3 regions of the Teredinibacter turnerae T7901 genome follow, and region 2 is predicted to be linked to each of the others. Evidence: predicted binding sites of a transcription regulator. Region 2 holds the regulator's gene; each other region holds the start of a gene.
What was found. The regulator sigma-54, encoded in region 2, starts transcription at its own class of promoters, with help from an activator protein. The targets are predictions, from matches to a motif close to TGGCACANNNNTTGCNNT.
Positions count from the first base shown of each region.

Region 1: the regulator sigma-54 is predicted to act here: its motif matches at 2,477-2,494, upstream of glnL (nitrogen regulation protein NR(II)).
Region 3: the regulator sigma-54 is predicted to act here: its motif matches at 4,779-4,796, upstream of TERTU_RS18560 (TorF family putative porin).

Region 1 is NC_012997.1:4,895,211-4,905,370, forward strand. Features, by position in the region: gene glnA (glutamate--ammonia ligase) at 52-1,458, shown strand; gene TERTU_RS19630 (DUF4124 domain-containing protein) at 1,600-2,178, shown strand; gene glnL (nitrogen regulation protein NR(II)) at 2,548-3,612, shown strand; gene glnG (nitrogen regulation protein NR(I)) at 3,605-5,020, shown strand; gene secB (protein-export chaperone SecB) at 5,116-5,619, opposite strand; gene TERTU_RS19650 (rhodanese-like domain-containing protein) at 5,688-6,086, opposite strand; gene gpmA (2,3-diphosphoglycerate-dependent phosphoglycerate mutase) at 6,246-6,992, opposite strand; gene TERTU_RS19660 (murein hydrolase activator EnvC family protein) at 7,163-8,329, shown strand; gene TERTU_RS19665 (S41 family peptidase) at 8,364-9,731, shown strand; gene TERTU_RS19670 (divergent polysaccharide deacetylase family protein) at 9,721-10,160, shown strand, end outside.
Region 2 is NC_012997.1:4,213,479-4,223,638, forward strand. Features, by position in the region: gene TERTU_RS16905 (KpsF/GutQ family sugar-phosphate isomerase) at 1-208, shown strand, start outside; gene TERTU_RS16910 (KdsC family phosphatase) at 246-800, shown strand; gene lptC (LPS export ABC transporter periplasmic protein LptC) at 793-1,425, shown strand; gene lptA (lipopolysaccharide transport periplasmic protein LptA) at 1,422-2,006, shown strand; gene lptB (LPS export ABC transporter ATP-binding protein) at 2,012-2,737, shown strand; gene TERTU_RS16930 (RNA polymerase factor sigma-54) at 2,941-4,476, shown strand; gene TERTU_RS16935 (PTS sugar transporter subunit IIA) at 4,626-5,078, shown strand; gene rapZ (RNase adapter RapZ) at 5,158-6,036, shown strand; gene TERTU_RS16945 (HPr family phosphocarrier protein) at 6,049-6,318, shown strand; gene mgtE (magnesium transporter) at 6,447-7,811, shown strand; gene yjgA (ribosome biogenesis factor YjgA) at 7,859-8,395, shown strand; gene TERTU_RS16960 (carbon-nitrogen hydrolase family protein) at 8,574-9,482, opposite strand; gene TERTU_RS16965 (YhdP family phospholipid transporter) at 9,475-10,160, opposite strand, start outside.
Region 3 is NC_012997.1:4,618,183-4,628,342, forward strand. Features, by position in the region: gene dapF (diaminopimelate epimerase) at 1-345, shown strand, start outside; gene TERTU_RS18535 (DUF484 family protein) at 342-1,025, shown strand; gene TERTU_RS18540 (hypothetical protein) at 1,073-1,309, opposite strand; gene TERTU_RS18545 (P-II family nitrogen regulator) at 1,577-1,915, opposite strand; gene TERTU_RS18550 (ammonium transporter) at 2,257-3,540, opposite strand; gene glnK (P-II family nitrogen regulator) at 3,582-3,920, opposite strand; gene TERTU_RS18560 (TorF family putative porin) at 4,015-4,701, opposite strand; gene TERTU_RS18565 (beta-ketoacyl synthase N-terminal-like domain-containing protein) at 5,227-6,468, opposite strand; gene TERTU_RS18570 (winged helix-turn-helix transcriptional regulator) at 6,533-7,015, shown strand; gene TERTU_RS18575 (transposase) at 7,248-8,234, opposite strand; gene TERTU_RS18580 (hypothetical protein) at 8,390-8,830, opposite strand; gene TERTU_RS18585 (DUF637 domain-containing protein) at 8,854-10,160, opposite strand, start outside.

The DNA of each region.
Region 1 (10,160 bases), 680 kb from region 2:
TTCTCGTTCCAATAACAATATTGACATAGACCATGACTCTGGAGGAATCTCATGTCAGAGCAGACTCTGAATCTGATTAAAGAAAACGAAGTTCGCTGGGTAGACCTGCGTTTTACCGATACTAAAGGTAAAGAGCAGCACGTAACCATCCCCTCGTCCTATGTGGACGAAGATTTTTTCACCACCGGTCAGATGTTTGATGGCTCCTCCATTTCTGGTTGGAAAGGCATCAACGAGTCCGACATGATCTTGATGCCAGACGACACTACCTCTGTGCTGGATCCGTTCACCGATGAGCCTACCGTTATCTTGCGTTGCGATATCGTTGAACCTTCTACTGGCGAAGGTTACGAGCGCGATCCACGCTCTGTCGCCAAACGCGCAGAAGAATACCTGAAGTCCACTGGTCTCGGCGATACTGCTTTCTTCGGCCCAGAACCAGAATTCTTTATCTTCGACGACGTCAAATGGGGTCAGGACATGAGCGGCAGCTTCGTGAAGATTTCTTCCGAAGAAGCAGCCTGGGCTACCGGTCACGACTTCTCTGAAGGCAACATGGGCCACCGTCCGCGCGTTAAAGGCGGTTACTTCCCCGTTCCTCCAGTGGACTCACTGCACGATATCCGTTCTGCCATGTGTAACGCCATGATCCAAATGGGTCTGGACGTTGAAGTTCACCACCACGAAGTGGCAACTGCAGGCCAGAACGAAATCGGTGTTAAGTTCAACACTCTGGTTAAGAAAGCGGACGAAGTACAGATCCTGAAATACTGTGTACACAACGTGGCGCACGCTTACGGCAAAACGGCAACCTTTATGCCTAAGCCTATCGTTGGCGATAACGGTTCCGGCATGCACTGCCACCAGTCTTTCTGGAAAGATGGCGAAAACCAGTTCGCAGGCGATGGCTACGCTGGCCTGAGCGAAACTGCCCTGTACTACATCGGCGGTATCATCAAGCACGCTAAAGCACTGAACGCGTTTACTAACCCAGGCACCAACTCCTACAAGCGTCTGATCCCTGGTTTTGAAGCGCCAGTAATGCTGGCTTACTCTGCACGCAACCGTTCTGCATCGATTCGTATTCCTTACGTCGCCTCACCAAAAGGCAAGCGTATCGAAGCGCGTTTCCCTGACCCCATCGCCAACCCATACCTGGCATTCGCTGCCATGTTGATGGCTGGCCTGGACGGCGTGAAAAACAAACTTCACCCTGGCGATGCTGCAGATAAAGACCTTTACGATCTGCCTAAAGAAGAAGCGGATGCTATTCCACAGGTATGTGGCAGCCTGCGTGAAGCACTGTCCAGCCTGAATGCAGACCGCGAGTTCCTCACCGCTGGTGGCGTTTTCACCGACGACATGATCGACGCATACATCGACCTGAAAATGGAAGACGTATACCGCGTTGAGCACACTACTCACCCAGTTGAGTTCGACCTCTACTACTCTGTATAAGCCTTTGCTTAACAGCTGTACTCAAGCCCGGCCTTCGCCGGGCTTTTTTGTTACGGGTTCACTTCCGTTCGCGCAGTTTACGTCGTAGAGTGCCAAAGCCTAGAGTGCCAATACGCCACACAAGAGGGAGCGCGCCCACCCATGCCGATGACCATTTTCACCCTGGCGAGTTTTGTTACCGCCTGCTTGATCACCGTCGCAGCCAGCGCCCAAACAATCTACAAATCTGTCGATCAGTACGGTAACGTCACTTACTCCGACGAACCCCCGACCAACGCAACAGCCGAGAAACTGGAGCTTAAGCCGCTCAATACGACCCCGGCGATAACTCCCGCACCCGCGCCCAGCCCACCGCTGGTGTCGCCAGCGCCATCGCCAAGCCCTGAACCAGACGCAACAACCAGCCCTCCGAAGCAGGCCAGTGGCTACGGTCTGCGCCTGGTGACTCCGAAATCTGAACAGCGCTTCGGCCCCGCGGAAAAAGCACTCACCGTCGTGATGCTGACCCAGCGCAAGCTCGAACCAGGTTTGCGATTTGAGGTGTATATCGACGGAAAAGTGCAGGAAACCACCGATTCAAACAACGTCAGCATCGCCCTCAGCAAAGCCTTGCAAGGCCGTCGGAGCGTCTCGGCCGCTGTCGTCGATGGTGCAGGGAATGTCATTGAACGGACCGAGGAGAGAACCATCTTTGTTATTCGGCCCGCTGGTCACAGCTGATACACACCAAATTAACGCAAAAAATAGCACCATTACAGCGCATATCGAGATTTTCGCTCTATAATTGCCCCTAATTCTGAGATACGCTTTCGTTAGGGGCGCATGAACGCACCAAAGAAACCCGCAATGCATACGCGAGCCATTCGGGTGCATTCCTGTTTTAGCCCCTTCGATTGGGCCCAACAACGGACCTTTTCGGGGTTTTCCCAAGTATTGTTCAAAAATGCTTCTAATGGATTGTTACCTGGTTAACATCCCACTCCCTATGCACCGCCAGCCCCTGCCACGGCTGGCATTCTGGTTTGCTTATTGCATTCCAGGCTACTACTAAAAGGTGGCTCACCCTAGAGGCCGCCCACAGGACTTAGAGTGAATTCAAATAGTTACCAAAACATTCTGGATAGCCTGCTAACTGCAATTATCCTGGTGGACCACAATCTGACAGTCGTGCATATGAATGCGTCAGCAGAAATGAACCTGGGAGTCAGCGGCGAGAAGATGTCTGGTCGCTCCATTCATGCCTGCTTTTCCGCCAGCGATGGCACCCCCATGTCACTCGAAGAAGCCCTGAGAAACAACCGCAACTTTACCAAGCGTAAGGCCAGTTGGAAGCTGCACAACAACCAAACCATTATGGTCGACTACTCGGTGATCCCGAGTCACGAAATGAATCATATGGTTATCGAGTTTCAGCCACTCGACCGCCTGCTCAAAATCAGCCGCGAAGAGGCCATGCTCGCCTCTCAGGAAACCACCCGTAACTTGATCCGCGGCATGGCCCACGAAATCAAGAACCCGCTGGGTGGCATACGTGGCGCTGCGCAATTACTGGCGCGCGAGCTGCACCATGAAGAACTTGAAGAATACACCCGGATCATCATTGACGAGACCGATCGCCTGCGCAATCTCGTAGACCGTATGCTCGGCCCTCACAAATCGAGTGAACGCAAACCAACCAATATTCACGAAGTGCTCGAACACGTGCACTCAGTGATAAAAGCCGAGGTTGGCAGCCAGATCACCATCAAACGCGATTATGACCCCAGTATTCCGCCACTCACCGCAGACCGCGCTCAACTGATTCAGGCTGTGCTCAACATTGGCCGCAATGCCATGCAGTCGCTGCTGGAAAACGGTACCGCCAACCCACAGATTGCGTTTCGCACCCGGGTTCAGCGACGTTACACCATCGGCCGAACGCACCACCCCTTGGTGGTGAAAATCAGCATTACCGACAATGGCCCAGGAATTCCACCCGAGCTCATTGAAGACATTTTTTTCCCCATGATTACCGGCCGCGCTAATGGCAGCGGCCTGGGCTTGGCCATTGCGCAGAACCTGGTCAATTTGCACAAGGGGATTATTGAGTGCGCGAGCCGTAAAGGCAAAACCGAGTTCACCATCTACCTACCGCTGGATACCGAAAATGCATAAACCTAATCTGGTATGGATTATTGACGACGACAGGTCGATTCGCTGGGTGCTGGAAAAAGCCCTGCAACAATCCGGGATTACCACCCAAAGCTTCGAGAGCGGCGACAAAGCGCTGCTGCACATTGATAAAACCCAACCGGACGCCATTATCTCCGATGTGCGCATGCCAGGTACCGATGGCCTGACCCTGCTTTCCAACCTGCACACCGAGCACCCCAGCCTGCCGATAATTATTATGACGGCGCATTCCGATTTGGACAGCGCGGTATCGGCTTACCAGGGTGGCGCATTTGAATACCTGCCCAAACCATTCGATGTGGACGAAGCAGTCGCTGTTACTCAGCGTGCGCTCGCCCATGCCTCAGAGCAACAGCAGGACATTGCCCCGCCGGAACCCGAGCTGGAAACCGAAATTATTGGCGAAGCGCCGGCCATGCAAGAAGTGTTTCGCGCTATCGGCCGTCTCTCGCAATCTAACATTACCGTGTTAATCAACGGCGAGTCCGGCACCGGTAAAGAACTGGTCGCCCGCGCGCTGCATCGCCACAGCCCACGCAAAGAAGGGCCATTCATCGCACTGAACATGGCCGCGATACCCCGCGACCTGATCGAGTCTGAATTGTTTGGCCACGAGAAAGGTGCATTCACCGGCGCAGGTGCGCAACGTCAAGGCCGCTTCCAACAAGCGGATGGCGGCACCCTGTTTTTGGATGAAATCGGCGATATGCCCGCCGAAACCCAAACGCGCTTGTTGCGCGTGCTTGCCGACGGCGAGTTCTATCGCGTGGGCGGCCACACAGCAATTAAAGTTGACGTGCGAATTATTGCAGCAACCCACCAGAACCTGGAACATCTGGTGGAAGATAATCGCTTTCGGGAAGATTTGTTCCACCGCTTAAATGTTATTCGCATCCACTTGCCGAAGCTTTCCAACCGCCGCGAAGATATCCCCAAGCTCGCACATCACTTTTTGCGCAAAGCCGCCAATGAGCTGGATGTGGAGCCGAAGATTCTCACCACAGAAACCGAAGCCTACCTCAGCAATCTGAGTTGGCCCGGTAACGTCAGACAGCTGGAGAACACCTGCCGCTGGATCACAGTTATGGCGTCCGGACGCGAAGTGCACGTGCAGGATTTACCGCCGGAGCTGATGGAGGTGAAACGGGCAGAAACCCCATCTGGCGACTGGGATAAAGCGCTGCGCCATTGGGCGGATCAAGCGCTGGCCTGCGGGCAAAAAGAGATTCTCTCCGAGGCAGTGCCAACCTTCGAACGCGCGCTCATTGAAACTGCGCTCAAGCACACCGCTGGTCGCAAGCGCGACGCAGCCAATTTGCTGGGCTGGGGCCGCAATACGCTAACCCGCAAATTGAAAGAGCTGGGGATGGCCGGCGCCGACGACGACTAAGCCTGCGCTTTGGGTATTTGCCGCCCGGCAACAAAATCCGGGCACAAAAAAGGGAGCTCTAGAAGCTCCCTTTTTCATCATCGTGCAAGCACTGCTTAATTCGGCTGCTGGCCTTGCTCAGCCTGCTGCTGTGCCTGATTCATCGCCTGACTAAACAGTGCATCGAAATTAATGGGCGGCAGTTGCAGCGGCGGGAAACCACCTCGGGTCGCCAGGCTGTCGAGCGCCTCACGGGCGTATGGGAACAGAATTTCCGGGCAGGCAGAGGACAACAAACGCTGTAATTGTGGCGCTTCCAAACCGGCCACTTCAAACAGTCCCGCCTGGTGCACTTCCGCCAGGAACGCGGTTTTATCATCATTCATTTTAACGGTGATGGTCAGCTTCAGAACCACTTCATAGTGGTTCTCATCCAGCTTATTCACCTGAGTATTCAGGTCTTGGTTGACCTTGGGCTGCCACTGTACCTGGAACGCCTGCACCCCCATCGGAGTTTCGAACGACATGTCTTTCATGTAGATACGCTTAATACCGAAGCGGTTCTGGTTGGCGTCTGCCTGTTGATCGTTTTGCTCTGGAGTCTGATTTTCGTCTGCCATGATAGATGCCTTAAAAATGTCTTTTTATCTGCCCCCTATGTGGGGCCACTGCGCGAATTTTACAAGCGTTATTTAACGACGGGCAGATTCTGCCCCTGCCATTCCGACATGCCACCCTGCAGGCGGCTCACCGTAAACCCCTTGTCCTTTAAAATCTTACCGGCAGCACCCGCGTGCTGGCCCATTTTGTCGGCCACAATCAACGTCTTTTCGCGATGTTTGTTTAATTCGGTATGACGATCGGCCAGCTTGGCGAACGGAATATTAATCGCATCCACAATATGGCCAGTACTGAACTCTTTGGCCTCACGTACATCGACCACCACCGCTTGATCGCTGTTCACCAGGCGGGTTACTTCATGGTGCGACAGGGCCGCGCCGCCCTTGCGGCTTTCCACAAATATCAACGCTGCTGCCAGCACACCGAGAATACTGACCAATAACCACTGCTCAGTAATAAACGCCATTATTTCCACAGAAAAGACCTTTGCTTCGAATGAGTTGAGGGCAACAACAGGTGTTGCTGAAAAATGATGCGGGAGTATACAGGAAGTCCGTGTCTGGCGCAGACACACCAGCACGGCAGCGGCCTGCGCAGAACACGCAAGCCGGATTTCACACGGAAATTACTTCGCCTGCCCCTGCTTGGCCACAGCGTCCATCATCGCTTTAATCGCTTCTGGATCGCCCAGGTATTCACGCTTGATTGGGCGCAGGTCTGCGTCCAGGTCATAAACCAGCGGCACACCCGTTGGGATGTTCAAATCAAGGATCTCTGCGTCAGACATATCATCCAGATATTTAACCAGCGCACGCAGACTATTGCCGTGAGCCGCGATAATAACGCGCTTGCCACCGAGAATGGATGGGCGAATCACATCGTGCCAGTAAGGCAGCACGCGGTCGATGGTCAGCTTCAGGCTTTCCGCTTTCGGCAGTACGTTTTTGTCGATACCGCGGTAGCGTGGGTCGTGCGCGGGGAAGTGTTCGCTGCTCTCGTCAACATCGGGTGGTGGAACGTCAAAGCTACGGCGCCAGATTTTAACTTGCTCGTCGCCGTGTTTGGCTGCAGTTTCCGCTTTGTCCAAGCCGGTAAGTGCACCGTAGTGACGCTCGTTCAAGCGCCAGTGACGCTCAACAGGCAGCCACATCTGACCCATTTCTTCCAGCACCAGGTTCAGAGTACGAATCGCGCGAGTCAGCACGGAGGAGTAGGCCAGGTCGAATTCGAAACCGGCTTCCTTGAGCATACGGCCACCGTTGCGCGCTTGTTCGCGACCGGTGTCTGTCAGGTCCACGTCGTGCCAGCCAGTAAAACGGTTTTCCAGGTTCCACTGGCTCTCACCGTGGCGAATTAAGACCAATTTGTACATATCGCTTGTCCTCTGGGGTACATGGTTAGGGATAGAATTTCGGCCGCAATGATCCTAGATTAAGGCGTAAAAATCCAGTTAACGGGGTAACTCATGCGCGCACGCTTCACTGAGATCAAATACCCGACCGTCGTCTAAAGTAAGGTACACTCTGTTTTATGAACTGTTTTATGAACTGTTTTATGAGAAAACGCGCTTTTACATTTATACCGCTGCTGTGTGCAGCACTTATTGGTCTAGCCAGCCCAGCTGCCATGAGCGATGAACAATCTGATCGTGCCCGGCTCGAGAAAATCAAACAGGCCATCACCCGCTTACAGGCGGAACTAAAGCAAACCAAAAGCAGCCGCGATGACTTGCTTAATAGTCTGGAGGAGTCCGAAAAGGCTGCGGGTCAGCTGAGCGAAAAGGCCGAGCAACTGAAAACCCAACTCCAGCAACGACAACAGAAACTCGAGCAAATGCGCGGCCAACGGAGTGACCTCAGTGCAAAAAAGCAGCAACAGGAGCAGCAGGTGGGCCAGCACATTAGTGCCGCCTACCGTCTGGGACAGCAAGGTGGCATGCGCCTGCTCCTGAATCAGCAAGATCCCACCACCGTGTCCCGCAACCTAAAATACTACGACTACCTGATACGCGCACGCGCCGATAAAATCGGCGAATACCGCACCACAATCGACACTATCAATCGCCTTGAAAAAGACATCGCCTACCAGACGGAACAGCTCATTCGAGAGCGCGATGCCTTGACGGAGAAGCAAAAGCAACTCAGCGCGGTGCAGGCCAAACGCAAACAAACGCTGGCCAAACTCAATACAGATTTACAAGGTAAGGGCGCAGAGTTGGACGCGCTCAATGGCGACCGCCAACGGCTGGAGCAGGTGTTGAGCCAGGTAACCGCCTGGCTGGAAGATATCGATGTTCCGCAGAGCGACAACGCCTTCGCTGACCTCCGTGGCAAACTGCCCTGGCCTACCAAGGGTCGTGTGCTGCGCAACTACGGTTCATCCCGCGTCTCGGGAAAAATGGCGTGGCAGGGCATGCTGATCGCCTCCACCACTGGCAGCCCAGTGGTTGCTGTACACCACGGCCGCGTCGTATTCTCCGACTACCTGCGCGGCCACGGATTGCTGATCATCGTTGACCATGGCGGCAACTACATGAGCCTTTACGCCCACAACCAGGCACTTTATAAAGAGCTGGGGGAATGGGTGGACGCAGGCGAGGTCATAGCTTCGGTCGGTAACACCGGTGGCCAGCAGCAATCTGCTCTATACTTTGAGCTGCGCTACCGGGGCGAGCCTACCAATCCCAAACGCTGGCTGCGACCAGCCTGATTAACACGATAATTACATCCCGCAGGAGATCACCGTGCCCTCCCTTTTGCAACAAGGCTTTGCTGCCTGCTTTTTCCTGGTATCCGCAGTGGCTGTCTGGGCCGAACCCCAGCCGGAACCGAACGTCCCCGACAACGACACCGTCAGTGTTTTACCGTTGGAAGATTTGCGGGTATTCACCAAAGCATTCGATCACATCCGCAACTCCTATATCGACGAAATCGACGATCGCACACTGCTGGAATACGCTATCCGCGGCATGATGGAGCAGCTCGATCCACACTCCTCGTTCCTCGACGCCTCCACCTATGACGACCTGCAAGTGAATACCACCGGAGAATTTGGCGGCCTGGGTATTGAAGTGGGCACCGAAGACGGCTTCATCAAGGTGGTATCCCCAATCGATGACACCCCCGCTGCACGCGGTGGCGTGGAAGCGGGCGACCTGATCATCAAGCTCGACGAGACACCAGTGAAGGGCCTCACCCTCGACGAGGCGGTTGAAAAAATGCGCGGTAAAAAAGGCACCGCCATCACCCTCACTATTGTGCGCGAAGGGGAGGAAAAGCCACTGGAAATTACTCTGGTGCGCGACACGATTAAAGTGCGCAGTGTGCGCGCTGAACTGGAAGACGAGCACTACGCCTACGTGCGTATTGCGCAATTCCAGGTAAACACCGCCGACGATGTGAGGGCCGCTTATGCGAAGCTGGCTGACGGCAAAAACGATATCCGGGGCTTGGTGCTCGACCTGCGCAACAACCCGGGCGGCGTGCTCCAGGCCGCGGTGGAAACCACAGATCTGTTCTTAAGCGGCGGCCTGGTGGTTTATACCGAAGGTCGCCTGCCGGATTCCAATGTTCGCTACGAAGCCAACCCAGGCGACATGAGCAATGGCATGCCTATTGTGGTGCTCATCAACGACGGCTCTGCTTCCGCCTCCGAAATTGTCGCCGGTGCACTGCAGGATCAACGCCGCGCCCTGGTCATCGGCACACGCAGCTTCGGCAAAGGATCTGTACAGTCGGTCATCCCCATTACCAACGATCGCGCCGTAAAGCTAACGACTGCCCTGTATTACACGCCCAATGGCCGCTCCATTCAGGCGCAGGGTATCGAACCCGACATTCTCGTGGAGCGGGTGCGCGTTACCGCAGTGAGGCCGCGACTCTCAGTGAAAGAAGCTGACTTAAGTCGCCACCTGAAAAACACCAAAGGTGGTGACGAAGTCACCGCGAAGGACGATGTCAGCGAAACCGAACTGCACAATCAAGACAGTCAGCTGTACGAAGCACTCAACATATTAAAAAGCCTTACGTTGTTTAAAGAGTCTCAACAAAAACACGGTGCATCTCAACCCGTGCCAGCGCAGTTATCCTCAAGCCAGGCGAGTGCAGGTTAGTTTGCACCTGCCACCATGCTTGCAGCCGGGTGCGGGCTTACTGCTGCGCACCCTGTTGATTGGGCTCGCCTGGTTAACCGAAGCCGCTCACGCACAATCGCCCAGCCAGGCCCAGTTACTCGCTAACGCACCCGAAGTTGCCATCATCATCGACGACCTGGGGTACAAACGTAAACTGGGTACAGAAATACTCGCTTTGCCCTGGCCGCTCACCGCTGCAATTATTCCGTTCACGCCCTACGCCACAACCCTGGCTGAATCGGCTCATGTTGCAGGTAAAGAGGTGATGGTTCACGCCCCAATGGAACCGGTGGCGCCGCGCCCATGGGAACAGGGGCTGGCAATCTCTCAGGACGAAACCGAATTTCGCGAGCGCTGCGGCGCCATGCTTGATGCAGTGCCTTATGCAGTGGGGTTGAACAACCACGG
Region 2 (10,160 bases):
CTGCCTGGATCGTGATATCGAGGTAAAAAACGCCAGTATTGAACAGGTGATGAGTCGAGGTGGTCGAACAATTACGCCGCAGGCACTAGCCGCGGAAGCCTTCAACCTGATGGAAACCCATAAAATTACCGCCCTGGTTGTCACTGATAACAACAAACCCGTGGGCATTTTGCATATGCATGACATGCTCCAGGCCGGGCTGGTTTAACTCTGGTGTATGAACTTTGGTGTAAACAAGGAAAACGATGAAACATTTATCTTTGGAAGACATTCATCGCAAGGCTGCGCAGATCAAACTACTCCTGCTCGATGTTGACGGCGTGATGACCGATGGCCGCCTGTACTTCAGTAACGACGGCCAAGAGATGAAGACCTTCAATACGCTCGACGGTCACGGCATTAAAATGTTGCGCCGCTCCGGGGTGGAAGTGGGCATTATTACTGGCCGGACCAGCCAGCTGGTGGCCAAGCGCGCGGCCGATCTCGGGATCTCACTGCTCATTCAGGGGCGCGAAGACAAATTCACCGCGCTCGAAGAGATGCGCGCAACCTTCCCCTGTGAGCTGGACCAAATCGCGTTTATGGGCGACGACTACCCGGACCTGACCGTGATGTGTCGCGTGGGCCTCGCACTTACCGTGCAAAACGGCCACCCCGCGGTAGTCGAACGCGCACATTGGCAAAGTGCCGCGCGAGGTGGCGAAGGCGCGGTACGCGAAGCCTGCGATTTGATTATGCAGGCGCAAGGTACCTACGACGCGGCTTTACAGGCGTACTTGAGAACGCAACCGCATGCGTAAAAACCGTTTTTACCTGCTGTTTATCGCGATGGGGATCGCCAGCATTGTAATGCTGTGGGATTCGTCCGAAAACGTGATTACACCCCCCAAAGCCGAACCCGCACCGCAAATTCCCTACGCATTTGCCGAGAATGCCGCGACCCGTTACTTCAACGACAATGGTGTGCTCGAATATGCGTTCACGGCGAATCTCCTGGAGCACTTTCGTGTGCTCGGCGACAATCGTCAGCCCGTCGACGAATACACCATGGTAGACCACCCACATTTTACAATTTACCAGGAAGACACCCCCTGGCACGTAGAATCTGTCGACGGCAAACTCGTGCGCAGCAGTGAGCAGATCGCCCTTTGGGATACGGTTCGCATCTGGCAGGAGCCACCCGAGCGACTACCCGGTGAGGAAGCGCCCGCTTACCGTGAAGCTTCCGAACTCACCACGGAAAAGCTCGATATCAACCCTGTAGAAAAGGTCGCATACACCGACGAGCCTGTTAAAATACTAACACCCTATGGGGTGATTAACGCCGTAGGCATGACAGCCAATTTTAAAAACCGAAAAATCGAATTGCACCACAAGGTGCATGCTATCCACCGAATTCCTGAAGACCGCAGCCTGAACGAATGAAACCCCTGTCAACTTTTTGCGCCGTGCTACCTGGGCGCTCCCTGCTCTGCGCCGCCATGCTGGCTTGTACGGCAATGCCAGCCGATGCCCTGCCGGACGATAGACTGCAAGATCTCAGCATCTCTGCCGACTCCGCAGAGCTCGATGACCTGAACGGCACCACCACCTATGCAGGCAGCGTTATTGTCGAGCAAGGCAGCATGAAAATTCGTGCGGAAAAAGTCGTGATTTATGGCCGCAAAGATACCTATTCCCGCGTGGTCGCTACCGGCACGCCAGCGCGTTTAAGCCAGGTGCCCAAGCCCGGCCAGGAGCCTGTGACCGCGCGTGCTAACCGCATGGAATATCAGATCACCAGCGAAACCCTGATCCTCCTCGACAATGCGGCTTTCCGTCAGGAGGGCACCAGCCTAAGCGGCAATCGCATTGAGTACGATGTAAAAAAAGCAGTGGTACGCGCTGGTGGTAAAGCTGATGCGGAAGGCGACGATCGCCGGGTTCGCATGGTGATCCCGCCAAAAGCATTGAGCAAAGAAGACGAACAGCCCGCCGACAATAACAAAAGCTCCAACAGGCCCTAGTATTTATGCAGCAACTGAGTGCCCAACACCTCGCCAAAAGTTACAAAGGCCGCAAGGTCGTCATCGATGTATCCCTGTCTGTGGACAGTGGCCAGATCGTGGGCCTGCTCGGCCCCAACGGCGCGGGTAAAACAACCTGTTTTTATATGATCGCGGGCATCATTAAAGCCGATCATGGCGATATCCAGATTGGCGACAAGCGCGTTACTCACCTGCCAATGCACGAGCGCGCGCGCGCAGGCCTTGGGTATCTGCCCCAGGAAGCGTCGGTATTTCGCAAGTTAACAGTTCAGGATAATATTCTTGCGATTCTTGAGACCCGCAAAGAGTTGAGCCGCAACCAACGCCGTGAGGCGATGGAAAAACTGCTGGAAGAGTTTCACATTGGCCACATTCGCAACAGCCTTGGAATGGCGCTGTCAGGCGGCGAGCGGCGGCGTGTTGAAATCGCCCGAGCACTGGCCACAGAGCCCGATTTTGTGCTCTTGGACGAACCCTTCGCCGGAGTCGACCCGATTTCAGTGAGCGATATTAAGCAGATCGTACAACACCTTAAAAATCGCGGTATTGGCGTGTTGATTACCGATCACAATGTTCGCGAAACATTGGATATCTGTGAGAAAGCCTATATCGTCTCGGAAGGCCACATCATCGCAGAAGGAAGCGCCAATGATGTACTCAACAACAAAAAAGTGCGCGAAGTATATCTCGGTCAGCACTTCCACCTCTAATCGCTTTCTGCAGATAATCAGCAAAATCTCTTGACAAACGACTGACTTTTGTATTTGTCACGGCATAATACTTGCTTCTGATTTTATGCGATTTTATTGCACCTGGACTGCGGCCGGAATACACTAGCCTCATACAAGCCGGCGCCCCACAGGAGTTGCCACTAACTGATAGTGCACTTTAACCAGACGCAGTAAATCGAACTATGAAGCAATCCCTCCAGTTAAAACTGGGCCAGCAGCTCACCATGACCCCGCAGCTGCAACAGGCCATCAGGCTTCTTCAGCTCTCCACGCTCGATCTTCAGGCAGAAATACAAGAAGCTCTGGATTCAAACCCTATGCTCGAAGTTGAGGAAGACCTCAGCGGCGACGACTCTCACAGCGGTATCAATGAACAGGCTCCAGCCAGCAACGAGCTTAATGGCAAGGACAGCGCCGACGGCAAAAGCGATGCTGCAGATGCGAATGGCGCCGACCAGGAGTCCAATTCCGACGCATCCTCCGACGGTGATTGGAACGAAGACAACATTCCCACTGACCTTGCGGTCGACACCAGCTGGGACGATATCTACGACCCCACCCCGAGCGGCACCGGACTCGCAAAACCCGACTCCGACGATTACGATTTTGAATCCCGACGTGGCACATCAGAAACGCTGCAGGATCACTTGCAGTGGCAGCTGAACCTTACCCCCATGTCAGTCCGCGACAAGGATATCGCCGAAGCCATCATTGACGCGGTAAAACCCAACGGTCTGCTCGGCCAGACTCTGGATGAAATTTTTCATGGCCTGGAACCTCACCATGAAGAACTCGAAATGGACGAAGTGGTGGCTGTACTCCACCGGGTGCAACAGTTTGACCCACCCGGCGTTCTCAGCCAGGACGTACGTGAATGCCTGCTCATTCAGCTGAGCCAGCTTGATATCAGCAACGAAGATGTGCGCAACGCAAAAACGCTCGTCAGCGAGTTTCTCGATCTGCTCGGCGGCCGCGACTTCAAACAGCTGATGCGCAAGCTAAAACTGAAAGAAAGCGAACTACAGGCGGCGGTACAGGTTATCCAGGGATTGAACCCGCGACCCGGTGAACAGATTGGCAGCGACGACACAGAGTATGTGGTGCCGGATGTGTTTGTGAACAAGGTAAATAACCGCTGGATGGTGCAACTCAACCCGGATATCGCACCGCGTTTACGCATTAACAGCGACTATGCGTCACTGGTTAAGCGCGCCGACTCCAGCGCTGACAACACTTTTCTACGCGACAACTTACAGGAAGCGCGCTGGTTTTTGAAAAGCCTGCAAAGCCGCAACGAAACCCTGTTGAAAGTCGCCAGCTGTATCGTGGAAAAACAACAGGGGTTTCTCGATTTCGGCCCGGAAGCCATGAAACCGATGGTATTGCACGACGTGGCAGAAATTGTCGAAATGCACGAATCGACGATCTCGCGAGTAACCACGCAAAAGTACATGCACACCCCACAGGGGATTTTCGAGCTCAAATACTTTTTCTCCAGCCATGTGGCCACAGATTCCGGCGGCGAGTGCTCATCTACCGCAATTCGCGCTATCATTAAAAAATTAGTTGCTGCGGAAAATGCACGCAAACCGCTCAGCGACTCAAAAATTACAGGGCTATTGGCAGAACAGGGAATCAAGGTCGCACGCCGCACCATCGCTAAGTATCGCGAGTCTCTGAACATACCTCCCTCGAACGAACGCAAGCGTTTGGTATAGCAAAATCTGGGAATGCCGGTCTAAAGTCTGATGCCGCAAATAAAATTTGCGGCTAAAGTGGGCTTGGATCTGAAACTAATACTGGTAGAATGCGCGCCGTTTGACTCCCTGCAACATCCAACATCTGCTGTTTTACCGGGCGCAACGCTATGCAAATTTCTACCATTCTAAACGCCAAGCGAACCCGAGCGAAGATTGCTGGCGGCAGTAAAAAACGCTTGATCGAAACACTCGCTGGCATTTTTAGCGAATCCGACACTGGCCTCGACCAAACTGAATTGTTCCAACATATTTTCGCCCGTGAGCGGCTTGGCTCCACAGGCATTGGCGGCGGTATAGCCATACCCCACTGCCGCTTCAATACCGAAGGCGCGACCTTGTGCGCGTGCGTAACTCTGGAAGAAGCCATTGACTTCGACGCTGTAGACAGCAAGCCAGTCGATCTCATATTTGCCATGCTGGTACCGGAAAACGCCGAAGACGAGCACCTGCAAACCCTTGCCGCACTCGCAGAAACCCTGCAAAGGGATGATTTTGTGAAGCGCCTTCGCAACTGTAAAACCGATGAAGAATTGTTTAACGTGGCGTCTGGTGTAAACTGACGGCTCTACCGGGAAGTAACTAGTCCCTCGCGCGCTCTGCGCTCCTCCATCACATGCGACTCGTACACAGGCAGGTAACATGCGCTTGCTGATTATTAGCGGAAGATCAGGCTCGGGAAAAACCACAGCACTGCACCTGCTGGAGGATGAAGGCTACACCTGCATCGACAACCTTCCTGTCGACCTTCTGCCCGCGCTAATCGAGCAGCTAAGCACCTCTGATCGTCCATCGCCACGGGTTGCTATCGGTATCGATGCGCGCAACATCAACAACGATCTGAGCCGTTTAATGGCGATGATTGAAGTGGGGCCATTGCCGCGAGAAAGTTACCAGGTTATCTATCTCGACAGCTCGCGCGAAGTGCTCCTCAAACGGTACAGCGAGACCCGCCGCAAACACCCACTCTCTGACGGTCTCACCGACCTGAATGAAGCCATTGAGCGCGAGCGCATTATTCTCGAGCCCATATCCAATGCCGCCGATGTCACCATAGACACCTCGCAGCTCAACCTGCATGAACTGCGCAGTGCAATTAAATACCTTGTGGTCGGTTCCGACCGAGAAGGTATGGCGGTGCTGTTCAAGTCGTTCGGTTTCAAGTATGGGCTGCCGGTTGACGCCGATTTCGTTTTTGATGTGCGGTGCTTGCCAAACCCCTATTGGGATGCCGGACTGCGCAAACTGTCCGGGCTGTCGCCGGAAGTAATTGCGTTTCTGAACGGCGAGGAACAGGTGGAGGAGATGTATAACGACATTCTTACATTTATGCGTAAGTGGATTCCTCGGTTCGAGAACAACAACCGCAGCTATCTCACCATCGCTATCGGCTGTACGGGTGGTTTTCATCGTTCGGTCTACATGAGTGAACGACTCGCAAAAGCGCTCAAAGCCGACTATAAGAATGTTCAGACGCGGCATCGACAAATACCCGATTCCAGCGCCCCGAAACACAGCTAATGCGGGAGCTTCATGCAGCAGAGAACCCTCGAGATCATCAATAAACTTGGCCTCCACGCGAGAGCGGCCAGCAAGCTGGCGACCCTGGCCAATCGGTTTGAGTCACGAATTCAGGTCAGTGCCCACGGCAAAACGACAGATGCGAAAAGCATTATGTCGCTCATGCTGCTGGCAGCCTCAATCGGCACGGAAATTGAATTGATCACCGAGGGGCCGGACGAAGTTGAAGCCATTACGGCCCTGAAAGAACTCATAAACAACCGCTTCGACGAGGAGGAATAGGCTGCGCTGCAAGCGCCTGTAAGCAGGTTAAACACGCGCCAACTTCCCGAAGTTATTTCCTCAAGCCTTTGAAAAAGCTACAATTTCTGTAGCAACCCTCCACCCCACCGTAAAACGGAAGCCACTGTATGCCGCAAGCCGCTGAGAATATCGAACACAGCACCCACCAACAGGTCGGTCGCGTGCAGGTATTACTCGAAAGCGGTACCTTCCGCCAGGTACGGCAAATGCTGAGCAGCTTGCGGCCGGTGGAAATCGCGCGCTTGATTGCATCCTCCCCGCCCCCTTCGCGAACCGTGCTGTGGGACCTTATCGACAAGGATGTGTCCGGTGAAGTACTCGAAGAACTGCCGTACGATATCCAGAGCCATTTCGTGCGCAATATGGGCACTGAGGAACTGGTTGAACTGACCGAAGGCCTGGAAACGGACGACGTCGTCGATATTTTGCAGCAGCTGCCTGAGCAAGTGATTCAGGAAGTCATGGAAGCCATGACCGACCAGGATCGCGCCAGGGTAGAGGAAGTGATTGCCTATGACGAGGCCACCGCCGGCGGTCTCACCAATACCGACACCATCACCGTTCGCCCGCGTTTCACGCTGGATGTTGTATTGCGCTACCTGCGCCGTCACCCGGAGCTGCCGCCGTCGACCGACTCCCTGATTGTAGTTAATCGCAAGGACGACTACCTCGGCCTGCTGCCCTTGAGCACGCTGCTTACCACCGATCCGAGCGTAACCGTCCGCGAGGTGATGGTCACCGACACTAACGCTATCCCGGCTGCCATGGCTGATAAAGACGTGGCCAAACTGTTTGAGCAGCACGACTGGATTTCCGCCCCCGTCGTCAACGAGCAGGGGAAGTTGCTGGGTCGTATTACCATTGATGACGTGGTCGACGTCATCCGGGAAGAGGCCGATCACTCGTTAATGAGCATGGCCGGTCTTGATGAGGATGAAGATACCTTTGCCACGGCTGCGCGCACGATTCCACGCCGGGCAATCTGGCTCGGCATTAACCTGATCACCGCAATCCTCGCTTCCTCGGTGATTAGCCTGTTTGATGAAACCATTGATAAGGTCGTGGCACTGGCGGTACTTATGCCTATTGTCGCCAGTATGGGTGGCGTTGCCGGCTCGCAGACGCTCACGGTGGTGATTCGCGGTATGGCACTAGGGCAAATTGGCGCCAGTAACCTGGGCTGGCTGCTGTCCAGGGAAGTGCGTGTCGGCATAGTCAACGGCATCCTCTGGGCGCTGGTGATGGGTGCAATAGCTGCTCTCTGGTTTCAAGATATCAAAATTGCCTATATCATCGGCGCCGCCATGGTAATCAACCAAATTACAGCGGCGCTCGCGGGAGCGTTACTGCCGGTCGGCCTCAAAGCCCTCAAGGTGGACCCTGCACTGGCTGGCGGTGTTACCCTTACAACCGTTACTGATGTGGTCGGTTTCTTTGCGTTTCTCGGCCTGGCAACCTACTTTTACGGCTAGTACCCCAGCGTTATATCTGGGTTTTAGCACTCATAGATAGTTATTTTATGCACGATTATTCCGACGAAGATTGGGAGGACGACGACCTCCCCAAGAGTAAAACACAGGTCAAAAAGGAAATGACCGCACTGCAGGACCTCGGCGTCCAGTTGATTGAGCTTTCGCCCACCCAGTTGGACAAGCTGCCACTCTCCGACAAGCTCCGCAGTGCAATCGATGATGCCCCCAAAATCACTCAGCGCAGTGCACGCAAGCGGCATTTTCAGTACATTGGCAAACTGATGCGCGACGCAGATGGCGAAGCCATTGAAGAAGCCTTTGCAAGGATGCAGGAAAAGCAGCATCTGGCCGCACGCCAACACCACCAGATCGAAAACTGGCGGGATCAGCTACTCAGCGGCGATCAGCAGGCACTGCAAGCCTTCATCGACCAGTTCCCTGGATGTCAGGTGCAGCAGTTGCGTAACTTATTGCGCGCGGCAGAAAAAGAAAAAATGGACAACAAACCCCCAGCGGCGGCTCGCAAGATATTCAAGTTTGTACGTGACTGCTTTGAAGCTGCAGCCGATGACGGCACCGTTTAGCTCTTGCACGGTTTAGCACTTACACCTGGTTGAGCTTACGCAGGGATTTACTTGTGCGGGTCTTGCTGATGAAGGTAGCTTCTCAGAGACCCGTTTACTGGGGCCAGGCGTGAACGGGGTGCGCGCAATCTGCGCAACCAGACCCACTTCAGTACACTCACTTCAGTACACTAAAGACTCACTGCAAGCGGCGGTGATTCCAGACAGGCATATCTTTGCGCAGCAACTCCAGCTCATCCAGATCCACCTGGGTAACCACCAGGTGCTCGCCCAGCTGAGAATCTTCCAATAGCTTGTCATCTCCGGCTCGGGCGATAATCTCGCCCCAACCATTCACCACCATGGAATCACCCCAGGTTTTGCGCTGGGGCGTGTGCTCACCCCCTTGATTCACGCCAATCATCACAATCTGGTTTTCCACTGCGCGAGCGCGCAACAGTAATTCCCAATGCACCTTCCCGGTGGCCCAGGTGAACGCCGAAGGGAGTACCACAAAATCCGCACCCTGTTGACGCAACGCGCGGAAATATTCCGGGAATCTCAAATCGTAACAAATACCCACGCCCATCCGGCCCCATGGAGTTTCACAGACGACAGGCATGTCGCCACGGGCAAAACTATCCGATTCACGGTATGCGCCCGTGTTATCTTTCACGTCAGCATCAAACAGATGCATTTTGCGATACGCTGAAGCTATGCGCCCCTGATCATCAAACACTACGCATGTCGCGAAGGGCTTTACGTCTTCAGATGCATCGTGCCAGCGAATTGTATCGGCGGACACTTCCCAGTCTCCATCTCCATCCCCATCCGCCCAGCTAAAGCCGTGCAATGGCATACTGCCGGCCACCAGCCACAGTTTGTGGGCGCGCGCCAAGGCGCTAAATCGCACCAGCCATTGCACTTGCTCATCCCGCGTAAAACGCGTTTTAAGCCCAAACGTGAGGAGGTTTTCCGGTAAAACGGCAAGCTGACAGTTCGCTTTACTGGCGCGGCCAAGCAAGCCTTCCAGTGTGGAGAAATTCGTTTCCACGCCCTCCAGCTGGCTGACCATCTGGCACAAACCGACGCGAAACCGCCTAGCCATTGGTGGGCTCCGCTGCGGGCGTTGGATCGTCGGTCGATTTGATTTCCAGCTTATCCTCCGGCGCAGGTTCAGCCCGATCAGCGTCCTGTGCTGTGGCTGTAGCCGCGGTTTTCGGCTCAGGCGTCACGACCGGATTTAACGTGGACAGCGCCTGCTGAGTTTCGTGCGTTGCCACAGACGCTGGCACAGGTGTTGATTCTGACAATGATGGCCCTGCCGTTATTGACTCTGCCAATGTCGGCTCTGTGATAGTTGATACCGGCTGAGCAGGCTCCGTTTGAGCCCTGTCCTGCCGTTGGTCTTGCGAACTTTCCGTCAACGCTTGCTGAGAATCCTGTTGCAGGGTCGCTGACAAAACCTGCTCAGAAGCCCCCGCAGGTATGGGCGCGGTAGCCATCGCTGCAGTTTGAGTTTGGACTTCCGTTGGGGCCTCGCTCGACAGCTGGCTGCTAGGCTGGCCAGTTGGCGGTTGGCTAGTAGAGGATTGGCTAGTAGAAAGTTCGCGACTTTCATTGCGATCCATATCTTGTACCTCGCGGCCTTTTTTCTCCGCAGCGGTATCGTCAAAGATTTTTCGGAATTTAATTTTCGGGTCGTCCCAGCCGCCATTGATGCGATAGTTCAGGCTGGACGCACGATCAACCTGTTTTTCAAACATCTGGCTCACCAGAAACACAC
Region 3 (10,160 bases), 400 kb from region 2:
GTCACGCTCGTGGATAACCTGGCCAGCTTCCCGGTAAAAACACTGGGGGCACAAATTGAAACTCATGCGCAATTTCCAAACCGAGTCAACGCCGGCTTTATGGAATTAATTTCCCGCCAAGAAGTTAAACTCCGGGTGTTTGAACGCGGCGTTGGAGAAACGCTTGCGTGCGGCACTGGAGCCTGCGCTGCAGTCGTCAGCGGCATTGTCCGCGGGTTGCTCGACACTACAGTTGCAGTTCATCTCCCCGGCGGCAGCCTCAGCATCACATGGGAGGGCGCAGAAAAGCCTGTTATGATGACGGGGCCAGCCAAAGCTGTATTTCATGGACAGGTTAAACTATGAGCGAGTCCATTACGGATAAAAAAGAGCGCCTCACCGAAAAGCAGGTCGCCCACTACTTAAAAACCAATCTCGATTTTTTTAATCGGCATCTCGATTTGCTCAGCGAGCTTCAACTTCCACATGAAAGCGGCAAGGCCGTTTCGCTGGTGGAACGCCAGGTCGCGGTGCTCCGCGAGCGCAATATGGATATGCGCCACCGTCTCAGCCAGTTACTGGATAACGCCCGTGAGAACGACCGCTTGTTCGACAAGACCAAGCGGCTGGTGCTGGCCTTGCTCGAATGCAATGATCTTGGCGATCTGGTCGACGCCCTCTACTACAGCTTCGACAAAGAATTTCAGATCCACTATACCCGCCTGATCATCTTCGGCAACAGCAGCACGCCCGCCAGCGCCGCTCGTATCGCGTCCGTGTACGACGCCCGCGACTACATTGGCAAACGCCTGAAGTCGATGAACACAGTCAGTGGAGGCCTCGATGTGAAAGAGTGCCAGTTCCTGTTCGACGACGATGCACCGCAGGTTGGTAGTGCAGCCGTTGCGATATTGCAGCACGGCTCCCCGCTAGGGGTGCTTGCCATTGGCAACCAGGATCCAAACTATTATCGCTCAAGCATGGGAACGCTGTTTTTGGGCTATATAGCAGAAGTACTCAATCGCTTACTTCCCAAGTATTTGTAGGGGCAAAGAAAAACAGCCGCTAAACGCGGCTGCTTCAAGTAGACTATTTAGATCGGTTGGCCGCCGTAATTGGATTCCGGCTTCTTGGGTGGGTCGGCGACAACGTTCGCAGGTATCTGATTGATCTTCCCCCCGCTCGCTAGAAACGCCTCGACTTCCGCCTGTAGCCGCCTGCGCTCCGCCTCCTTGCTACTTACCCCATCAGAGGCGAGATACTCATCACCCAAATCTACGCCGCCATCATCCTCGGACTCATCCGATTCAATCAACTCTTCATCCGTCATAAATAAACCCTCAAGAATTAAGCAACACTCAAGAACGCCATGGGACAGGCCAATTGAAATTCCGCTAATTTATAGTCCAGAGTGATTTCAATGTCATTTCTTTAAAACAGATTTTTTTAGTTTTTTTTGTTCTAAAAGAGAAAGATTGATAGCCGATTGAGCTATTTTGATCGTGCAAGAAAGAAAGGAGGTTCGAAGAAACTATGTGATTTTCGTTACTGTTCTGGAAATTTCGCAGCGCCAACGGGCTCAGCGCTGCGACAAAAATTAAACCGCGTCTGGGCCTGTTTCGCCAGTACGAATGCGAATAACGTCTTCGCAGTTGGTGATGAAGATCTTGCCATCGCCAATTTTGCCAGTTTGTGCGGCCTTGGTGATCGCTTCAACAGCCTGATCGACCACATCGTCACCCAACACCAACTCCAATTTTACTTTGGGCAAAAAGTCGATTACATATTCAGCGCCACGGTATAACTCCGTGTGCCCCTTTTGCCGACCAAACCCTTTCACCTCCGTTACGGTCATGCCCTGAACACCAATTTCCGACAGCGCATTGCGGACGTCGTCAAGCTTGAAAGGTTTGATTACTGCAGTGATTAGTTTCATGGGAAATTCCTTACGAGCACCTTATTCGTATTTTTAATTATAGGGTTTAAGCCGGGTTCCGGCAGACCAATTCGCAAATTTACACCTTATGCGAAGGCTTGTAAAACGTGTACGCCGTTGATGATATCGGCGCAATGAGCTGAAGGGGCCGATGGCGGGGATAATTGCGCCAACGGGAAACCTGCGCCAGCACTGCTGGGATAAGAAGCTAACCGAGAAGCGCCCCAGTAACAAGAAATTCAAATAATTGATGCGGAGGTATTTTCCAGGCATAAAAAAACCGGAGGTTTTGAGGCCTCCGGTCAGGATTTCAGGCTGTGGCAACCTGATGAATTAAGAACTTACTTTGAAGTACCCGAAAACTCTGGGTAAGCTTCCATACCACATTCGGACAGGTCGACACCGTCGAATTCTTCCTCTTCGCTGACACGAACGCCCATGATTGCTTTGATAGCGATCCAAACAACCAGGCTGGCAACAAATACCCATACAAAGATGGTTAACATGCCCACCAACTGACCAACGAAGGTGGCGTCAGAGTCAGAAATCAGCACCGCGAAAATACCCCAGATACCAACAACACCGTGAACAGAAATCGCACCTACGGGGTCATCGATTTTCAGTTTGTCGAGGAACAGGATAGCGAAGACAACCAGCACACCACCTACGGCACCGATAATTGTAGACATCAGCGCAGTGGGATCAGCAGGCTCTGCAGTGATAGCAACCAGGCCAGCCAACGCGCCGTTGATTGCCATAGTCAGATCAGCTTTGCCGAAGATGATGCGAGCTACGATGAGCGCAGCAATCAAACCACCACAAGCAGCAGCATTGGTATTAACAAACACGTTAGCCACTTCGTTAGCGACGCCAACGCCAGACAATTGCAGCGTGGAACCACCGTTGAAGCCGAACCATCCCATCCAGAGGATGAACATACCCAGCGCAGCCAGAGGCAGGTTAGCACCAGGAATCGCGTTTACTTCACCGTTAGGGCCGTATTTGCCTTTGCGTGGGCCAAGTACCAATACACCAGCAAGCGCAGCAGCGGCACCGGCCAAGTGAACAATACCGGAACCTGCATAGTCAGAATAGCTCAGTTCGTACAGGCCAAATACCGAATTGCCACCCCAAGTCCAGCCACCTTCCAGCGGGTAGATAACGCCAGTCATGAAAACAGCGAATACCAGGAATGCCCAGAGCTTCATACGCTCAGCAACGGCACCGGAAACAATAGACATTGCAGTAGCAACAAACACTACCTGGAAAAAGAAGTCGGAAGCACCAGAGTATTGCAAGCCAGCATCTTCAACGCCAGCATTAAAGTCCGCAACACCTTTAACAACACCAGCAACAGCTGCGTCGTCCATACCAGCAACGGTAGTAACACCGCTTAAGAACCAGCCACCACCGTACATAAAGTCGTACCCGCAGATCAGGTACATGGTGCAAGCGATAGCGAAAAGCGCGACGTTTTTTGTAAGAATTTCTGTTGTATTTTTAGCGCGAACAAGCCCGGATTCCAACATCGCAAAACCCGCAGCCATCCACATTACCAGCGCGCCACACACCAAAAAATAAAAGGTGTCCATGGCGTACTGCATTTCATAAAGAACATTTTCCATACCAGATCTCCGGAAATTTTAATCTCTTTTCTAATTATGAGTTACAGTGCTTCTTCACCGGATTCACCGGTACGGATGCGCACAACTTGGTCGAGGCTGGATACAAAGATTTTACCATCGCCAATTTTTCCGCTGTGAGCTGCTTTACTGATAGCTTCAACAACAGAGTCCAGTTGGTCGTCGGCTACTGCTACTTCCAGTTTGGTTTTAGGCAGAAAATCAACAACGTATTCTGCGCCGCGATACAGTTCAGTGTGGCCTTTCTGGCGACCAAAACCTTTCACTTCGGTCACGGTGATACCTTGCACACCGATTTCTGATAAAGCCTCACGAACAGCGTCCAGCTTAAAAGGCTTGATGACGGCAGTAATTAATTTCATTGGACTGCTCCTCTAATGGTTTATGCAGCGTCGGCGCTGCTTGATAGATATGCTTGCCCGGCCGTTAACACGCTAACAACCGGGCCAACAAAACTTACTCGATAGGCAAGCTGTAGGAAACAACGAACTTCAGGTCGTCATCGATGGATTTACCTTTCACACCATCACCATCAGCAAGAAGAACCTCGTCTTGATCCACAACCTGGCTAAAGGTGAAGCTCAAGTTATCGTTGTACGCGTAGGAAATATCCAGGTGGGTAAACTCAGTGCTATCGTCACCAGTGTGTGAACCAATCATGAATGAGAAAGGCCCGGTTGCGTAACCCAGAGTGAAATAACGGTATGATTCGTCACCACCTTCTGTTGCAATATTTTCGTACCAGGAGAAAGACACAGGGCCCAAGCCCAAAGCGACTATAACTTCAGTCAGGTCGCCGTACTGATCTTCCATGGTACCGCCGTTCGGGTACATGTAGTTCCATACGCTAACGTCGTAAGAGAACATACCAGCAGAACCGCCATAGCCAGCACCCAGATCCCACTCCGTACCAGCGCCAGTGTCACCTGATGAACCCCACAGAGTGGTGTAGAAACCGCCAGCACTGTATGACAGATCGCCAGATACCGCAGGCGTACCTGAACCCAGGTCAAGACCACGCCACAAGTAAGTACTGGCAACCCCAGCAGACGCAGAAATTTCAGCGTTCGCCATAGGAGCGAACGCGCTCACTGCCAAAGAAGCTGCAACAGCACCTGCCAGGATCTTTTTAGAAAATTTCATGTGTTTCCTCCAAATTTTACTTTTTAAGTCTTTTTTTTGAGCTTGGTCGATCACCAGTCCGACGAGCCTGCATGGTTTTAGCACTAACTGCGCCAACTTTGGTTTCTCTATTTATAACAAGGAGTTAGCTCATTTTTTAAAGACAAAACAAGTGATTTTAGATGCCGAAAGCACAATATGAGTGCATATTCCAATTTGGTGCACTCATCATTTGCACCAATTAGGAACATAGCTTCAAATATGGAGTTATATTCCTCGGAGCAAGCTAAAAATCAATATTCCAGGAGGAGGTTTTTAGGTTTCCCAAAGTGCCGCACCATGCACGTTAAGCAGATTTCGATGTGGTGAGATATTGCTAGTTAGCATTACAGGGAGGGGCTTCGGTATTTAAAAATACGTCGAGAATAATTGTGCACATCAGCCAGACAAGTTTGTCTGACTGGGGCGCGCAATAAAATATCGTTTACGAAAATTTAATCACTCCGCAGCAAAGAGAGCGATTAAAGTGCGCAGATGCACCATAATCTATTGGGTAGCATTGGAATAATTGGAAAAAATCAGGCTAACGTTGGTGCCACCAAAGCCAAAACTGTTACTCATAACGCTTTCCATCGGCTCTTCGGTGTATTCGCGTACTAAAGGCAGACCTTCGAATTCTGGGTCGAGCTCGTCTATATTTGCCGCAGCGACCATAAAGCCCTGCTGCAGCATAATGAGCGAATAAATCGCTTCGTGCACACCGGCCGCTCCCAGGCTGTGGCCCGTTAAGGATTTAGTACTGCTAAACGCCGGCAAGTCCTCACCAAACACTCTTTGCATTGCGGCAACCTCAATGGCATCGCCTACCGGCGTACTGGTGGCATGAGTGTTAATGTAGGCAATCGGTGTTGCACGTATAGAACGATGCATCGCTGCCGCAGTGCGCATCGCGCGCTCAGAACCTTCTCCTGACGGCGCGACCATGCTGGCACCATCAGACGCGGTGCCGTAGCCGGTAATCTCGGCGATAATATTCGCCCCACGCGCCAGCGCATGTTCCAGCGATTCCACAATCAGCGCCCCGGCGCCATTTGCAATCACAAAGCCGTCTCGCGACTTATCATAGGCGCGACTCGCTTTCTCCGGCATGTCGTTGTACGTGGACGACATGGCTTTCATTGCATCGAACAAACTGGACTGTGCCCAGTGTTCAGCTTCTGCGCCACCGGCAATAACCACATCCTGCTCTCCCCAGGCCACCATTTGTGCGGCAAGCCCAATTGAATGTGCGGACGTCGCGCAAGCCGATGCGATACTAAAATTCAGTCCGCGAATACCCATAGCTGTACTCAAGCACGCAGAGACAGTATTCGTCATGGTCGCGGTTACCCGGTACGGTCCAACTTTGCGAATACCTTTTTCGCGCAAAAGATCGGCGGCTTCGACAATATCTTTGGTGGAGGCGCCACCGGAACCCATAATCAGCCCCGTACGCTCGCTGTGCAATAACGACTCATCAATGCCGGCCGAGGCCAACGCGTCCTGAACAGCCACCCAGCCAAGCTGCGCTTCCAGCCCCATAAACCGGCGCAACTTTGGTGGAATATCCTCACAGCGCTCGGTGTGTGCCAGGCCAGCTACTTGCGACCGCATTCCCAGCGCCGCGTATTCCGGCATGCTGACAATTCCGCTGTGACTGTGTTTCAAACTGTTTGCAACCGCCTCGGGGGAATTCCCGATTGGCGATACAATACCCCAACCGGTGATGACAACGCGCCTTTGAAACATTAGTATTTACCCTGATGGTCTCTTTAGGAGACTGAATATAGAGTCAAAATTTTGAGATGTCAACGTGAAGAGAACAGACTTTAGCAGCGAGCTATGCTCACTCGCACAAACCCTGAATATCGTGGGAGAGTGGTGGACGTGGCTGATAATTCGGGACATCCAGCTCGGAGTTAGCACCTTTGGCGCGATCCAAACTCACCTGAAAATCTCCAAAAAGGTACTGACAGACCGGCTCACGACCCTGTTAGACGCCGAAATCATTCAAATTAAAGAACCGGGTAAGCCGCGCAGCGGCTACGAACTCACTACAAAAGGCCTCGAGCTCACACCAATTATGCGGCTGATGATTCAATGGGGGGATAAGTGGATCTACGACAATCAGGGCCCGGTGACCTTCGTCCACAATTCATGCGGTCATGAAGCACGCGGAACGCTGGTGTGTGATGTTTGCGGTGAACCCATGAGCAGTACCGATTGCACCGCACACCCGAACGCGGAGTTAGCACAACAATGGCGGGAATATGGGCTTAAGGTACCTGAGCGGTGAAGGCAAAAAACAACCAGCAATTAAGCGGCGTCTTGGGGTACTTACCGAACCATCATTGCGATAAAAAATGGCGTATTCGCATTTTCAATACCCATAGGATGCTTCGAATTCGTTTCGTCAGCTAAATCAAAACAAGTAAAATCATGGGTCATATTTGTTGAGCATGACAGACGATAACATCGATAGATTCATATCGTCATGTATTCATATATCTCGCGCGCAACCAAAACTGCTAGTTAAACCCTTTATACAAGAAACTAGAAACACCCACCCCTTTGGCAGCACGCAAACCGTAGCGCTCCACATACGCGCGCATGCGCACAACATGCCCGGCACAGCGGCCGTAGCGACGGGAGAAATTCTGCACGTGTTCGAGCCAGTTTTTCGGGTCTATGCCAAAGCGCTCGATGATAGGTTTTATAGCATCGGGGATGGCACCGCGCTTATCTGCACGTAAAACTCGGCCGGTTTCATCCACTAAGCGCAAATAATCCTGCTCGGTAAAGGGCAAGGCCACATGAACATCCGTATGGCTGGAACCGTCAAATACCATCAGCGGTGCTTCTGGCTGGTTATCCAATTTTAAATCCGCTTTTAAGCGAACTTGTTTTTCGGTGCGCTCAGCCAGTTCCGGATGCTTTTTAAGTTGTCGTTTTTTTCTGGCAAGCTCAGCTAAGCGCTGCTGAATAGAAGTAAAATCGCTGGTATCCAGACTTTCTTCCATTCCTGCGCGGACCGGGTTTAAATCCACATAGGCCATACAACTGAGTAAAGCGGCCTCGTCCAAAAGCGCCTGGCTTTTATATCGCCCTTCCCAAAAACGGCCTTTGCAGTTTTCTTCCGCATTGGCCATACGCGCGATAGTTTCGTTAACGCCGCGCATAAACCAGCCAATATCAAACAGCCGCTCACGCCAGGTTTCGATTTTTAAATAGACGGCATCGCGCTGCGCCTCGTCTAATGTTGCAGGTGCTTTCAACCAGCGACTCACTAACATATCGCCTTTATAGAGCTGCATCCACCGCTCAACAACCTCGGTACGCGACCAGCTCTGCGCACGGCTTTTATCCACATGCAACACCACATGGTAATGATTGCTCATTACCGCGTAGGCACAGATATCAATAGCGTAAATATATGACAGGAATTTAAGGCGGGAAACAATCCATTGTTTGCGGTGATCATAGCTCTCACCCGTAGAAAAATCTTCCCCACACAAATACGCCCGCCGCACACACCGCACGTAGCAGTGATAGAACGGAGTTTCATCGAGGCAGACTTGAGTTTCTCCGCTTGTGGTCATGGTTTCTGATGTTAGACGTTATTGTTTAGACGAATACTAAACATTAGTCAATAGTTTGGATTTCTTATTTATTACCCCTCATACGCCTCAATCACAGCCTTCGAGAAATCTTCAAAAATATTGTATAGGCGCGAAACAATTATACGCAACTCATCATAACTACTAAATCTAGGATGCTTAAGTTTAACGTAGTCAGCACCCTTACTTTCATATATTTTTCTTGCCACCCGCGTTAGCGGACCACCGAAACGTTCTCCTGTTGATTGAATAGAAGCGCCCATCATACACTCTGTAATTGCATATTTTAAAGAAAGTCTTAAATGGACGACCCCATTTGTAAACTCGACATCTTCACAAAAACATCTCTCTTTTTTATTGTAGTATATGTAGGGAGATACCTCCCTCATGATTCGCTCTACAAGTTTTTGGTCGAATGCTTCTAGTCTATTTCCTGATTGAAAAGCGTTAGACAATTCAGAAAATCTCTCACAAAAATTGATCTGCTCAAACATGCTCATTCCCATTTTATCACCCGCTATTCAGGCCTAAACCTTATCACCACATTATATTGATTGGCCATTTCTAAAAACTCTTGCAATCTGTATGAATATTGATTCACATCTGGAACCTCAAGAATTTTGCTACCCCATAGCTCAGTACCATCTAGCTCAAATCTATATTTGTCGGATCGAATCACCGTCCCTGAGGCGTACTTTAAATCGAACTCTCTAAGATATTTTTCAAAGGTTGGCAATTGAATTACATTAAAATCAGTGGCTTTTCTTGAAATGATCTCACCGAGATCTGGGTCATAAGAATCTAGCCGTTTTCCATTTTCCAAATGCACCTCATAAAATTCGTACCATTCCTCGTCTCTAGCCTTTTTATTAAAATCATTACCCCGCTTAAACAGTGCTTTTATCTCATTCCAACTAGGCCTTTCCTTATTTACAACCTGAAACGCATCTTCAAGCGAATCCAATGCGTCAAGCCCATTCAATTCAGCCTGCTTTACAGCATTCAATGCATCTAAATTTGTTCGGATACTTTCCGCTATTCCGTTATCATACAGATTTTTCCAGTGATCAATTAGATCCGGATTCGACTTTATTCCTTTAAAAAAATTGCGGTTTTTTACAAGCTCACTTTGTAGTACGGCTTTTACTGCGTTCTCAAGCCCGTCTAGCTGCTGCACCAGTTCGGATGCAGACCTAGAACGCGCCATATATTCAGCGGCATCAGAAACTCGGCCGGAAACTCCACCCGCTACATTATCTGTTGCACGAACTCCAAACCTAGTAACCAAACCTCCGCCAGCATATATCTCCAACGAGTCTGTAATAACTTGAACTTCTTCATATTTAACTCTCAAATATTCCATCCACCAGCGCAATTCATCAGCATTGGTAATGTTGGGATCGTTTATTAAGTTATTCAGATCGTATTCAAACTGGTCTAAAGCCTCACCTACACCCTCGGAGAAAGATACCTGCCTTAAATTTGCAAAATCAATGTACCCCTCTTCACCCAGATCAATACCTTCACCATCCAAGCGCTCTGGCAGCGAAATGTACAGTTCCCCATCTTCAAGTAGTTTAATATTGTAAAGAAATGAAAGAGCTGCTCCAGATATGGTGGCGTCGGCAGGAAATTCGATTCCATCTAAAATATCTTGATTTTCTATAGACTCGATCGACCATCGGGATGTCGCCAATACTCTCAAACGTTCTTGCTCCGCTAATAGAGAGTAAATAAATGAAGCGTTTCTTACATTGTTTTGACTTAGATTTTCTTGACCTTGCCCGACAACAACAGCGGCACCGGAAGCAATCTCTACTTCTA